DNA from 3 places in the Streptomyces sp. NPDC019443 genome. Region 2 is predicted to be linked to each of the others. Evidence: riboswitches for the same ligand, from Rfam matches in the RefSeq annotation. Region 2 holds a riboswitch; each other region holds the start of a gene.
What was found. Region 2 has a riboswitch for cyclic di-AMP ahead of ACH492_RS14105 (C40 family peptidase). Riboswitches for the same ligand answer to the same signal wherever they lie in the genome.
Positions count from the first base shown of each region.

Region 1: another riboswitch for cyclic di-AMP. It lies ahead of ACH492_RS29965 (M23 family metallopeptidase); the one in region 2 lies ahead of ACH492_RS14105 (C40 family peptidase).
Region 3: another riboswitch for cyclic di-AMP. It lies ahead of ACH492_RS14875 (transglycosylase family protein); the one in region 2 lies ahead of ACH492_RS14105 (C40 family peptidase).

Region 1 covers NZ_JBIRYJ010000012.1:120,789-124,659, reverse strand. The annotation lists gene ACH492_RS29980 (GNAT family N-acetyltransferase) at 1-420, opposite strand, end outside; gene ACH492_RS29975 (HPr family phosphocarrier protein) at 582-863, shown strand; gene ACH492_RS29970 (GntR family transcriptional regulator) at 1,011-1,688, opposite strand; gene ACH492_RS29965 (M23 family metallopeptidase) at 1,867-2,637, opposite strand; cyclic di-AMP (ydaO/yuaA leader) riboswitch at 2,650-2,813, opposite strand; gene ACH492_RS29960 (M16 family metallopeptidase) at 3,043-3,871, opposite strand, start outside.
Region 2 covers NZ_JBIRYJ010000003.1:813,946-817,816, forward strand. The annotation lists gene ACH492_RS14095 (ATP-dependent Clp protease proteolytic subunit) at 79-723, shown strand; gene ACH492_RS14100 (hypothetical protein) at 731-1,039, shown strand; cyclic di-AMP (ydaO/yuaA leader) riboswitch at 1,358-1,544, shown strand; gene ACH492_RS14105 (C40 family peptidase) at 1,547-2,023, shown strand; gene ACH492_RS14110 (LysE family translocator) at 2,070-2,699, opposite strand; gene ACH492_RS14115 (LysR family transcriptional regulator) at 2,782-3,693, shown strand; gene ACH492_RS14120 (ATP-binding protein) at 3,708-3,871, opposite strand, start outside.
Region 3 covers NZ_JBIRYJ010000004.1:144,811-148,681, forward strand. The annotation lists gene eno (phosphopyruvate hydratase) at 1-1,002, opposite strand, end outside; gene ACH492_RS14875 (transglycosylase family protein) at 1,288-1,950, opposite strand; cyclic di-AMP (ydaO/yuaA leader) riboswitch at 1,954-2,125, opposite strand; gene ACH492_RS14880 (transglycosylase family protein) at 2,414-3,310, opposite strand; gene ACH492_RS14885 (cytochrome P450) at 3,423-3,871, opposite strand, start outside.

The DNA.
Region 1 (3,871 bases), on a different contig from region 2:
CTCGCGGGCGACCGCCGCGATGTGTTCGAGCAGCGTGGACGCGACCCCGCGCCCCTGGTGGGCGTCCTGCACGAGGAAGGCGACCTCGGCCTCGTCGGCAGGGGCACTCGCGGGGCGGCCCTGCGCGTTGATCCGGTCGTAGCGGACAGTCGCGATGAATTCGCCGCCGACCGTGACCGCGAGACCCACCCGGTCCACGTAGTCGTGGTGGGTGAAGCGGTGGACGTCCTTGGCGGAGAGCCGTGGATAGGGCGCGAAGAAGCGGTAGTACTTCGACTCGTCCGAGACCTGTTCGTAGAAGCTGACCAGTCGCTCGGCGTCCTCGGTGGTGATGGGCCTGATGCGTGCGGTGCCGCCGTCGCGCAGCACCACGTCTGCTTCCCAGTGATCGGGGTAGGCGTGGTCCGGCTCGGTCTGCATGCCGAAAGCGTAAGGCTCACCCACCAGTAGCGGCGGCCGTTGGCCGCGGGCAGTCTGGGGAGATCCGATCGGCGGCCGCCCCCGGCCCAAGGCCGGTACGAGCACGCCGCAACGCATGAGAGACTGGTCTAGACAACCGCTAAGACTTGAAGGGCAACACCATGGCTGAGCGCCGCGTCAATGTCGGCTGGGCCGAGGGCCTTCACGCCCGCCCCGCTTCCATCTTCGTCCGTGCCGCCACGGCCGCCGGCGTCCCGGTGACGATCGCCAAGGCTGACGGCAACCCGGTCAATGCCGCCTCCATGCTCGCGGTGCTCGGCCTGGGCGCTCAGGGCGGCGAGGAGATCGTGCTCGCTTCCGAGGCGGACGGCGCCGACGCCGCCCTGGACCGTCTGGCCAAGCTGGTTGCCGAGGGGCTCGAAGAGCTTCCCGAGACCGTCTGAACCTGCCAGTCGAATTGCTCAACGACGGAGCCGCGGCATCCCGAATTCGGGAGACCGCGGCTCCGCTTTTTGCGGTCCGGGCACCATGAATTCGGGCAGCATAAAATCCGCCCCACGAATATCTTCTCTTTGTATACGGTGCGGCTGTTAATTACGGGCGCTCGCGGTGTTTACGGCATGTTGCGAAGTCCTCACCCGCTCGGGACCGCGCAGCCGGTGCGCGGCCGTGGCCCGCTCGGCATGCAGGGCGGTCAGCGCCCGCGCCCGTTCCACATCGCCGCGCGCCACGGCGTCCACGATCGCGCCGTGCTCGGCCCAGGACTCGATGGGCTTGGCGGGCTGGTCGACGGCGTACATCCAGGTGATCTTGTGCCGCAGCTGGGTGAGCAGGGCGGTCAGACCGGGGCTGCCGGAGGCCTGGGCGAGCGTCTCGTGGAACCAGCCGCCCAGCGAGCGCAGATCCTCGCCCTGGCCACGGCGGGCCCGCTCCTGCCCCAGCCTGACCAGACCACGCAGGACTTTGAGGTGCGCTTCCGTACGGCGCTTGGCGGCCCGGGCAGCGCCCAGCGGCTCCAGCAGCATCCGGACCTCCAGCAGGTCGGCCGCCTCCTGCTCGGTGGGCTCGGCGACGCAGGCGCCGGCGTGCCGGCGAGTGGTGACGAAACCCTCGGACTCCAGCGTGCGCAGGGCCTCGCGCACGGGGACCCGGGAGACGCCGTAGCGGCGCGCCAGCTGCTCCTCGGTGAGCCGGCTGCCGCGCTCGAATACACCGGAGACGATGTCGTCGCGGATCGCCGTGCATACCGAGTGCGCGGGAATGCGCATGACCGAACCTCCGCTTTAATCCGCGCGAAACGCAGCCGATTGACGCCTGTTCGGTGACTCTATTGCAGTGGGCCGGATTTTCCGATGGCACCTGGAAATTCATGGATATCTTTTGGCCAGAGGACCGAACACCGAAGGCCCCGGCGGCGGCCGGGGCCTTCGTCCACTCGGGTGTCGCTCAGACGCCGACGCCGTGCGCGCGCAGGTACGCGACCGGGTTGATGTCGGAGCCGTACTCCGGGCTGGTGCGGGCTTCGAAGTGGAGGTGTGGCCCGGTGGTGTTGCCGGTCGCGCCTGAGAGGCCGATCCGCTGGCCAGGGGTGACGCTCTGACCCACTGAGACGCTGATCGACGAGAGATGGCCGTATTGCGTGTACGAGCCGTCGTTCATCTTGATCACGACGTTGTTGCCGTACGCGCCGCCCCAGCCGGCCTCGACGACGGTGCCGGAGCCGACCGCGTGCACGGTGGTGCCGGACGCCGCATGGAAGTCGATGCCTGTGTGGCTGCCGGAGGACCAGACGGCGCCGCCGGTCTTGTAGCCGGTGGAGACGTACGAGCCGGAGATCGGCGAGACGAAGGAGTTGAGGCGCTTGCGCTCGGCCTCACGGGCGGCGCGCTCCTTGGCCTCGCGGGCAGCCTTGGCGCGGGCCTCGGCCTTGCGCTTGGCCTCAGCCTCGGCCTTCGCCTTGGCGGCGGCCTCTGCGGCCTCCTGCTTCTGGGCGGCGGCCTGGTCGGCGATCTGGTCGGCGAGCGAGTCGGCGGCCACGATCTGGGTCAGGCCGGTGTCCTCGACCGCGGTGGCACCGGGCTCGGCGGCGAGCGCCGGGGAAGCGAGGGTTCCGATGACGCCGGTGGTGGCAAGGGCCGCGACGCCCGCCATGCTCGCGCTCTTGCGCGTCAGACGGCTCGGGGCACGGTGCTTCCCGGTGGCACGGGTGAACGCCATGTAGTGGCTGATCCTTTCCTTCCTTCTCGCCTACCGGGTTAGCTGACGGGTTCGGAGCAGGAAGGTCTCCTACGGGCCCCTCCGCACGGTGCGAAGGCGTCCGATTCACCCCAGGGACTGATTGGGTCCCCGGCTCCCCAGGCTCGCGCCTGACGGGGACTCGGCGATGACTGTCCGATGCCGCGGGTGCGGCGGGCAACTGGCGGACAGCCGGACCGACGCTAGGCGGGGCATCTTTCATTCACCAAACAGACAGGCCCTTTTGTAGTGCATGCCACAGGGCAGACAGGCAGCCTCTCCAACAAACCGGGCATAAGACAGAACCCCGGCGTCGCTTTGGAGGCCGGGGTTCCGCTTGTCTGTTTTAAGTTGTTTGCCAGGTATGACGGATCGTCTTGCGGTCAATCAGCCCGTGACAACGGTCACTTCACCGATGCCCAGTGCCCTGACCGGCTCCTCGATCTGCGAGGCGTCGCCGACGAGCACCGTGACAAGCCGGTCCACCGGGAAGGCGTTGACGGCCGCGGCCGTCGCCTCCACGGTGCCGGTCTCGGCCAGCCGTACATACAACTGCGCCTGGTAGTCGTCCGGGAGGGACTGCTCGACCTGATCGGCGAGCGTGCCCGCGACGGACGCCGCCGTCTCGAACTTCAGCGGGGCGACGCCCACCAGGTTCTGCACGGCGACATCCCGCTCGGCGTCGGTGAGCCCCTCGGCCGCGAGCGTGCGCAGCACCTTCCAGAGGTCCTCCAGCGCCGGTCCGGTGTTGGGGGTGTCCACCGAGCCGCTGACGGCGAGCATCGCGGCGCCCGAACCGTCGGGGGCGGACCGCAGGACCTGGCCGAAGGCCCGCACGCCGTAGGTGTAGCCCTTTTCCTCGCGCAGTACGCGGTCCAGGCGGGAGGTGAGGGTGCCGCCCAGGCAGTACGCGCCGAGCACCTGCGCGGGCCAGACGCGGTCGTGGCGGTCCGCCCCGATGCGGCCGATCAGCAGCTGCGTCTGCACGGCGCCCGGCCGGTCCACGACGACCACGCGGCCCGTGTCGTCGGCCGTGATCGGCGGTACGGGACGGGGCGTGGCGCTGTCGCCCTTCCAGGTGCCGAGGGTGTCGGCCAGCACGGCGTCCAGGTCGACCCCGGTGAGGTCGCCGACGATCACCGCGGTGGCCGTGGCGGGCCGCACATGCGCCTCATAGAAGCCCCGCACGGCCGCGGAGTCGATCCGGGCCACCGTC
Region 2 (3,871 bases):
TCCCCATCATAACGGCCTGTACGTCCTGTACATTTTTTACAGAGGCCCCAGCTATACCTGCGCGAGGAGAGGTACGTCATGAACCGCCCTGCCCGCCCTGCCGCCCGCTACGTCCTGCCCCAGTTCACCGAGCGCACCACCGGCGGATCCCGCACCCTTGATCCGTACTCCAAGCTGCTCGACGAGCGGATCATCTTCCTCGGCACCGTCGTCGACGACACCGCGGCCAACGATGTGATCGCGCAGTTCCTGCACCTCGAGTACGCCGCCCCGGACCGGGACATCTCCCTCTACATCAACTCCCCCGGCGGCTCGCTGAGCGCCATGTCCGCCATCTACGACACGATGCAGGTGGTCACCTGCGACGTGGAGACGACCTGTCTGGGGCAGGCAGCATCGACCGCCGCCCTGCTGCTCGCCGCCGGCGCCCCCGGCAAGCGGATGGCGCTGCCCGGCGCCCGGATTGTCGTCCAGCAGCCCGCGTTCGAGGAGCCGTTGCAGGGCCAGCCGTCCGATCTGGAGATCCAGGCACAGGAGTTGCTGCGGCTGCGCGCCCAACTCGCCGGGATGCTCGTACGCCACACCGGCCAGAGTCCGGAGCGGATCGCCGCCGACCTGGAGCGCGACAAGATCTTCGCGGCGCAGGACGCCAAGGCCTACGGACTGGTCGACCACGTGATCAAGAACCGCAAGACGTCACTCTCCGCCCCCGGTTCCAGGTGAACGCCCGATGCCGCTACCCGAACTGCCGCCGCTGCCGGCGCTGACCCGCGCCGAGTGCGAGTTCATCGACAGCTATCTCGAAGTCCTCGATCTCCTGGGACGGATCAATCCGGCCCGCTCAACGCACACCTATGGAGCGCTGCGTGCGGCACAGGCATTGGTCGGCCGGGCCACCGCGCTCAAGGACGCCCTGACGCTGATGCATATGCGCGGCGAGAGCGAGGTCCATGCGTCGACCCTCGCCGAGGCGCTCAGGGTTCTCGACGGCGAACGCAGGGCGCGCCGGGTGACAATGCCGCCCGCCTCCATGAGTTGACGAATCCTCCGCTTCCGTCAACGGCCATTGGGGTACCTGCAGTCGTCCCCCATTCGGTGTAGTTGCGGTCTCCTGAACTACTACGGAGAAGTTGCGCACCACGACTACCGATCTGGCGGAATGGGCTGTTCCGCTGCTGGTGCGGGAGTCCTCAGGTGTCCGTAGCCGGGCCCCAAATCAACTCTGTCCACCCGAACAGGTCAGTGGTGTCGAACCTCACATACCGCCGTTTCGGCTCGGAATTCCGGCGTGATGTGGGTCAAGATCCCTGGGACGACAAGCCCCCGCCATCCCTGGCGGGGCGGTCCGGGCGGACGCCGAGTCCTGCCGCCGCTCCGGATGTCTGGTCGACAGAAGTGCACCGGCAGGAGTGGAGGACCCAAGCAGTACGGGACATCCGGACAGTCCGGTCGTCCCTCGGGGTGAAGCCGCATTCCGCGGCCGGGCATCTTCGTCCGTCCGAACCCGACAGGTCATCCTTCACAGGCGGCTGACGAAGGGTTGCGCATGGCTGCGCAGATTCACGTCCCGTTTCTGCTGACCCGGGCAGGCGCCGTATCGGCCCTGACCCTCGCCGCCGTCGGCGGCTCAGTGCTGGTGCCGGGCGCCGCTTCCGAGGCACTCGCGGCTACGGCCCACGCCAACAAGGCACTTCAGGTTGCCTCTTCGAAGAAGGGAGCGCCGTACAAGTACGGCGCGTCGGGTCCATCCCGGTTCGACTGCTCGGGGCTGACGCTCTATTCGTACAAGAAGGCGGGCAAGAAGCTCCCACGCACCGCCCAGCAGCAGTTCAACAAGACCCGCCATGTCTCGGCGTCCTCGCGCCAGCGAGGGGATCTGGTCTTCTTCCACTCCGGCAGCAGCGTCTACCACGTGGGGATCTACGCCGGCAGCGGCAAGATCTGGCACTCGCCCAAGTCGGGCTCCTGGGTGAAACTCGAGAAGATCTGGACCAAGCGCGTCTGGTACGGCCGGGTGCGCTGACGGCCCCGGTGGCGCACCGGACACGCTCCCGGTGCGCCACACCGCGTCAGTGCGCCAGCGGCTCGGCCAGCAGGGTCACGCCCAGCGCGGTGAGTGCCCCGCCGGTGACGCCTTCCACGGCGCGGGTGGTGCGCGGCCGCCGCAGCCACGTCCCGAGCCGGTCCACCAGCAGCGCGACCGCCGGGAACCAGAACAGCGCCAGGACGACGACGATCGCGGCAAGCAGCAAGGTGCGCGGCAGCACCGGCGCACCGTCCGGCACGAACTGCGGTAGCAGGCTGAGGAAGAGGACCGGCGCCTTCGGATTGAGGACGTTGGTGAGGAAGCCCTGCCGCAGACTGCGTCCGACGCCGTCGCCCGCCTCGCGCTCCAGGTCCGGCCCGGCGAGCGCCGGACGCAGCGCGCCGCGCACCGCCCGTACCCCCAGGTAGAGCACATAGGCGCCGCCCACGATCTGCAGCGTGCGGAACAGCACCGGCACCGCCACCAGGACCGCCGCGAGCCCCGCCACCGCGAGCGCGGTGTGCACGAGCAGTCCCCCGGCGACGCCGACGGCACAGGCCACGCCCGCGCGCCGGGAGGCGAGGGCGTTGCGTACGACGACGGTGAAGTCCGCGCCCGGCATGGCGACCATGCCCGCGGCGACCCCGGTGAAGGCGACGAGTTGTGCGTCCATGGCAGCCATCCTGGACCGGAGCGGGCCTTAGCGTGTACTTGCAATCTTCTAGGTCTGCCCAAAGCAATGCTTAAGGGGTGCCATGTACGACCCGACACGGCTGGCGGCGCTGGTGGCGGTCGCCGAGGCCGGTTCGATCACCCGGGCCGCAGCCCGTCTGGGCTATACCGCGCCCGCGCTCTCGCAGCAACTTGCCAAGCTGGAGCGCGAGGCGGGGGCGGCGCTGCTGGTGCGCCACCACCGCGGGGCGCGGCTGACGGCCGCGGGCGAGCTGCTGGCGACGCGGGCCCGCCGGGTGCTGGACGAGATGGAGCAGGCGCGGCACGAGCTGGCGCGGCTGGCAGGTCTGTCCGGCGGGCGGCTGCGGGTGGGCACCTTCACGACGGTCGGCATCCATCTGCTGCCGCCGGTCCTGAGCGCGTTTCGCCGTGCGCATCCGGATGTGGAGCTCACCGTCGCGGAGTACGAACCACCGGCCGGGGTCCTGGCCGTGGCGGCGGGCGATGTGGATCTGGCGTTGACCCATGCGTACGAACCGGGCGAATCGGCGCCGCTGCCCGCAGGTGTGGTGCTGGATCCACTGCTGGTGGAGGAGTTGGTTCTGGTCACGGCGCCCGGCCATGCGCTCGCGGGCGGCTCGGGCCGACTGCCGGTGGCCGGGCTGGCGGGCCAGCCGCTTATCAGCAGCGCTCCTTCGCATCCGTCGCGCAAGGGGGTCGAGGGTGCCTTGGCTCAGGCGGGGGCGAGTCCCGCCGTGGTCTGCGAGTCGCCGGGCTATGCGCTGGTGTGCGCGCTCGTCAGCGCGGGGCTCGGGGTGGCGGTTGTGCCGGAGATGGTCGCCGCGATGGCCGCGACACCGCTCGGCGTACGGCAGTTGGAACCGGCGGCGTTCCGGCGGACGATCTCGGTGGCACACCGCGGCGAGGAGTCGGGGCCGGCTGCCGAGTCACTGCGGGCTCTGCTGCGCGGCGCGTTCGGTCGCGCGGGAAACTGACCGCCGGGCCGTGATCAGGTCCGCACCGGTACGGTCCACGGCAGGACGATCCAGACGGTCTTGCCGCCCTCCGGGGTCGGGGTGACCAGGAGCTGTCCGCCGCACTCCGCGGTGAGGCTGCGGATGATGACCATGCCGCGGCCGTTGTCCTGGCGGACGGCGGCGGGCAGCCGCTGCG
Region 3 (3,871 bases), on a different contig from region 2:
GACGAGCAGGGCGTTCGCGGCACCGTCCTCGATGCCGCGGGCGAGGCGCTCCGGGTTGGTGACGAAGAGGTCGTCGCCGACGATCTGGACCTTGGTGCCCAGCTGGTCGGTGAGGACCTTCCAGCCGGCCCAGTCGTCCTCGAACAGCGGGTCCTCGATGGAGACGAGCGGGTACGCCGCGACGAGCTCCGCGTAGTACTCCGTCATCTCGGCGGCCGAGCGGGACTTGCCCTCGAACTCGTACGAGCCGTCCTTGTAGAACTCGGACGCGGCGACGTCGAGCGCGAGCGCGATGTCCTTGCCGGGGGCGTAGCCGGCTTCCTTGATGGCCTCGAGGATCAGGTCCAGCGCGGCGCGGTTGGAGTCGAGGTTCGGCGCGAAGCCGCCCTCGTCGCCCAGGCCGGTGGACAGACCCTTCTGCTTCAGGACCTTCTTGAGGGTGTGGTAGACCTCCGCGCCCCAGCGCAGGGCCTCGGAGAAGGACTCCGCGCCGATCGGGGCGATCATGAACTCCTGAATGTCCACGTTGGAGTCGGCGTGCGAGCCGCCGTTCAGGATGTTCATCATCGGAACGGGCAGCAGGTGCGCGTTCGGGCCGCCCAGGTAGCGGAAGAGCGGCAGATCGGAGGCCTCGGAGGCGGCGTGCGCCACGGCGAGGGAGACGCCGAGGATCGCGTTGGCGCCGAGCGAGGACTTGTCCGGGGTGGCGTCCAGGTCGAACATCGCCTGGTCGATCAGGCGCTGCTCGGTGGCGTCGTACCCGACGAGCTCCGGGCCGATCTGCTCGATGACGGCGAGGACGGCCTTCTCGACGCCCTTGCCCTGGTAGCGGTTCTGGTCACCGTCGCGGAGCTCAAGAGCCTCGAACGCACCGGTGGAGGCGCCGGACGGAACAGCAGCACGACCCGTGCTGCCGTCGTCGAGGCCAACCTCGACCTCGACCGTGGGGTTGCCTCGGGAGTCCAGGATTTCCCGGGCTACGACGACGTCGATGGACGGCACGAGCATCTCCTTCTGGGATGTGACGCTAAATGTGACTCAAGCAGTGGGACACAAGCAGTGCAGGGCAGCGCAGGGTCTCCGTGGCCTTGCGGCAAGAGCCTAACCGGCTCCGGGGCATCGGTCGGCCGGTGCCCGCCCGCTGGGACGGAAAAGGGCATGAACAGGCAGTGACAAGGCAGAACCCCGGCCCGGCGCGTACGGGGGATAGCGCGCCGGACCGGGGTGCTCTGGGGCCCGGGGGTCAGCTCGGGCGGAGCCGGGGCAGCCGGCTCGGGCGGAGCGGGGTCAGCTCAGGTGGAGCTGCTGGCCCGGGTAGATGACGTCCGCGTCGTCGATGATGTCCTTGTTCAGGTCGAACAGCTTCTGCCAGCCGCCCTTGACCTTCTCGGTCTCGGCGATCTTGCCGAGGGTGTCGCCGGCCTTGACCTTGTACTCGCCGTCGCCCTTCTTGAAGCCCTTGGCCTTCGCGGCGGGCTTCGCCGGGGCGGCGGGGCGCTCGGAGCGGGTGGTGGGAACCTCGGCACGCTTCGGCTGCGCCGGCTGCGTGGTGCCGGCGTCGGCGGCGCCGCCGTACGCGGCGTTGGACAGGTTGACGCCGCAGTTCGGCCACGCGCCCTTGCCCTGGCCGGCCAAGACCTTCTCGGCGACCGCTATCTGCTGGGACTTGGAGGCCTGGTCGGCGCTCGCGGCGTACTGCGTGCCGCCGTACGCGGCCCAGGTGGAGGCCGAGAACTGCAGGCCGCCGTAGTAGCCGTTGCCGGTGTTGATCGACCAGTTGCCGCCGGACTCGCACTGGGCGACCTGGTCCCACTCGGAGGCGGTCGCGGCGGACGCCGAGGTGGCGCCGAGGAGCGGGGCGGCGACGGCCGCACCGGTGACGCCGGCGATCGCGGCGAAACGAGTGGCCTTGGACGGGCGACGGTGCTTGCCCTTGCTGGAAAACAGCATGGAACTTCTCCTCACCGACGCCTACGAGGTGAGCTGTCGGGTTCGGGCCGACGAGTTGCCCGGCCGCGCGTCCTGCGCGCGGCTTCACCCCAAGCCGGTTGGAGCCGTCGATCTCAACGGCCGGGGCCGGCGCTTACCTTGGGTCCCCCGCTCCTGCCTTCGGCGCTCTGCGCGACGACTACTCCCCCGAACCGTCGGCAGGATTTGGCGTGACGGTCAGCGGCGCCCGCGGTGGCGAGCGGTTCAGACCGTAAACACAGCTCTCCCCGATGTTCAAAGGAGGAACATCGGGGAGAAAACGCCCATCTCGCCACTCCGGTCACACCCGTTTTCGCAGGTGGGGGGCGGAATGAGTGGTTCCGCCGGGCAAGTCACGGCAGTTGGGACAAAGAGACTCATGTCTCACTTGCACAGACTCGGACATAAGCCCGCGAACTGACCGTGAACTGCCTGCGAATCGCCTCTACTTCAGGCCCAGATCGAGGCTCTGGCCAGGAAGAATGAGGTCGGGGTCGGCACCGACGGTCTCCTGGTTGGCCTCATAGAGCTCGGTCCAGCCGCCGGAGAGCTTCTGCTTGTCGGCGATGGCCGACAGACTGTCGCCCGGCCGGACGGTGTACTCACCGGGCGCGGCGTCCGCATTGCCCGTCTCGCCCGCCTCATCCGGGTTGCCCGCATTGTCGCGTGCCGAACCGTCACCTCGCGAGGCATGCCGACCCGCTTCGCGCTCATTGTCCGTATTGCCCGGCTCGGTCTGCTCCGGGGCGGCCTCGCCACGGTGCTTGCCGCCGCCACTGTCGGCGCCCGGCGCCCCGTCCGTGGCCGCCGGCTCGGCGGGCTCGGCCGACCCGGCCGGGTCCGCGGTCGGCTCGGCAGACGCCGCAGTGGTGGGCTCGGCGGAGGGGTTCGTGGGTATGAGCGACTCGACCGGGTCGCTCTGCTCGGGCGACGGCACGATGCCCGGGTCGACGCCGGTGGCGGCACCGTCGTTCTTCAGGCCGGCGAGTGCCCCGCAGCTGGGCCACGCCGCGGGGCCCTGCGCGTCGAGGACCTTCTCGGCGACCGCTATCTGCTGCGAGCGGCTGGCGAGGTCGGCGCGGGCCGCGTAGTCCGTACCGCCGAAGTCCTGCCAGGTCTCCTGCGAGAACTGCAGCCCGCCGTAGTGCCCGTTGCCGAGGTCGGCGCTCCACATGCCGCCGCTCTCGCACTCCGCGACGCGGTCCCACGTGGAGGCGTCGGCGGCGGAGGCCGAACCGGCGCCGAGAAGGGGGATGGCGATGGCCGATCCCGTCACCCCTGCCGCGACAACAATGGCAGGAGCCTGACGAGGTCGGCGGTGTCGCCCGTTCCCGGAACGCATGCGGTTGCCTTTCACGTGACTACTGAGACGACGGTGAACGTAGCCGCATTCGAACGGAAGTCACAAGTCGATGCAGCGGAGATCACGTGAAAGTCACAGTCTTGACAATGCGTCAGATCTGTCGAGCGGTGAACTCAACCGGCAGAGTGCGCAATCCGCGCATAATGAGACCTCCACGCCACCGCAAATCGGCCGGATCGCCTGCAAGCCGCAAGTCCGGCATTCTCCTGAGCAGCGTGGCGAGCGCGGTCTGCCCCTCGAGACGCGCGAGGGGCGCGCCGAGGCAGTAGTGGATGCCGTGCCCGTACCCGAGATGCTGGTTGTCGCGCCGGGACAGATCGAGGCTGTCCGGGTCGGCGAACCGCTCCGGGTCCCGGTCGGCGGCCGCGAGTACGACGAGTACGGGATCGCCCGCCGCGATCCGCTGCCCGCCGATGACGAGCGCCTCGGTGGCGAACCGCCAGGTGGCGAGCTCCACGGGCCCGTCGTAGCGCAGGAGTTCTTCGACACCGGTGGCCAGCAGCTCGGTCTCGTCGGCGGCGAGAGACGTCTGGAGCCGCT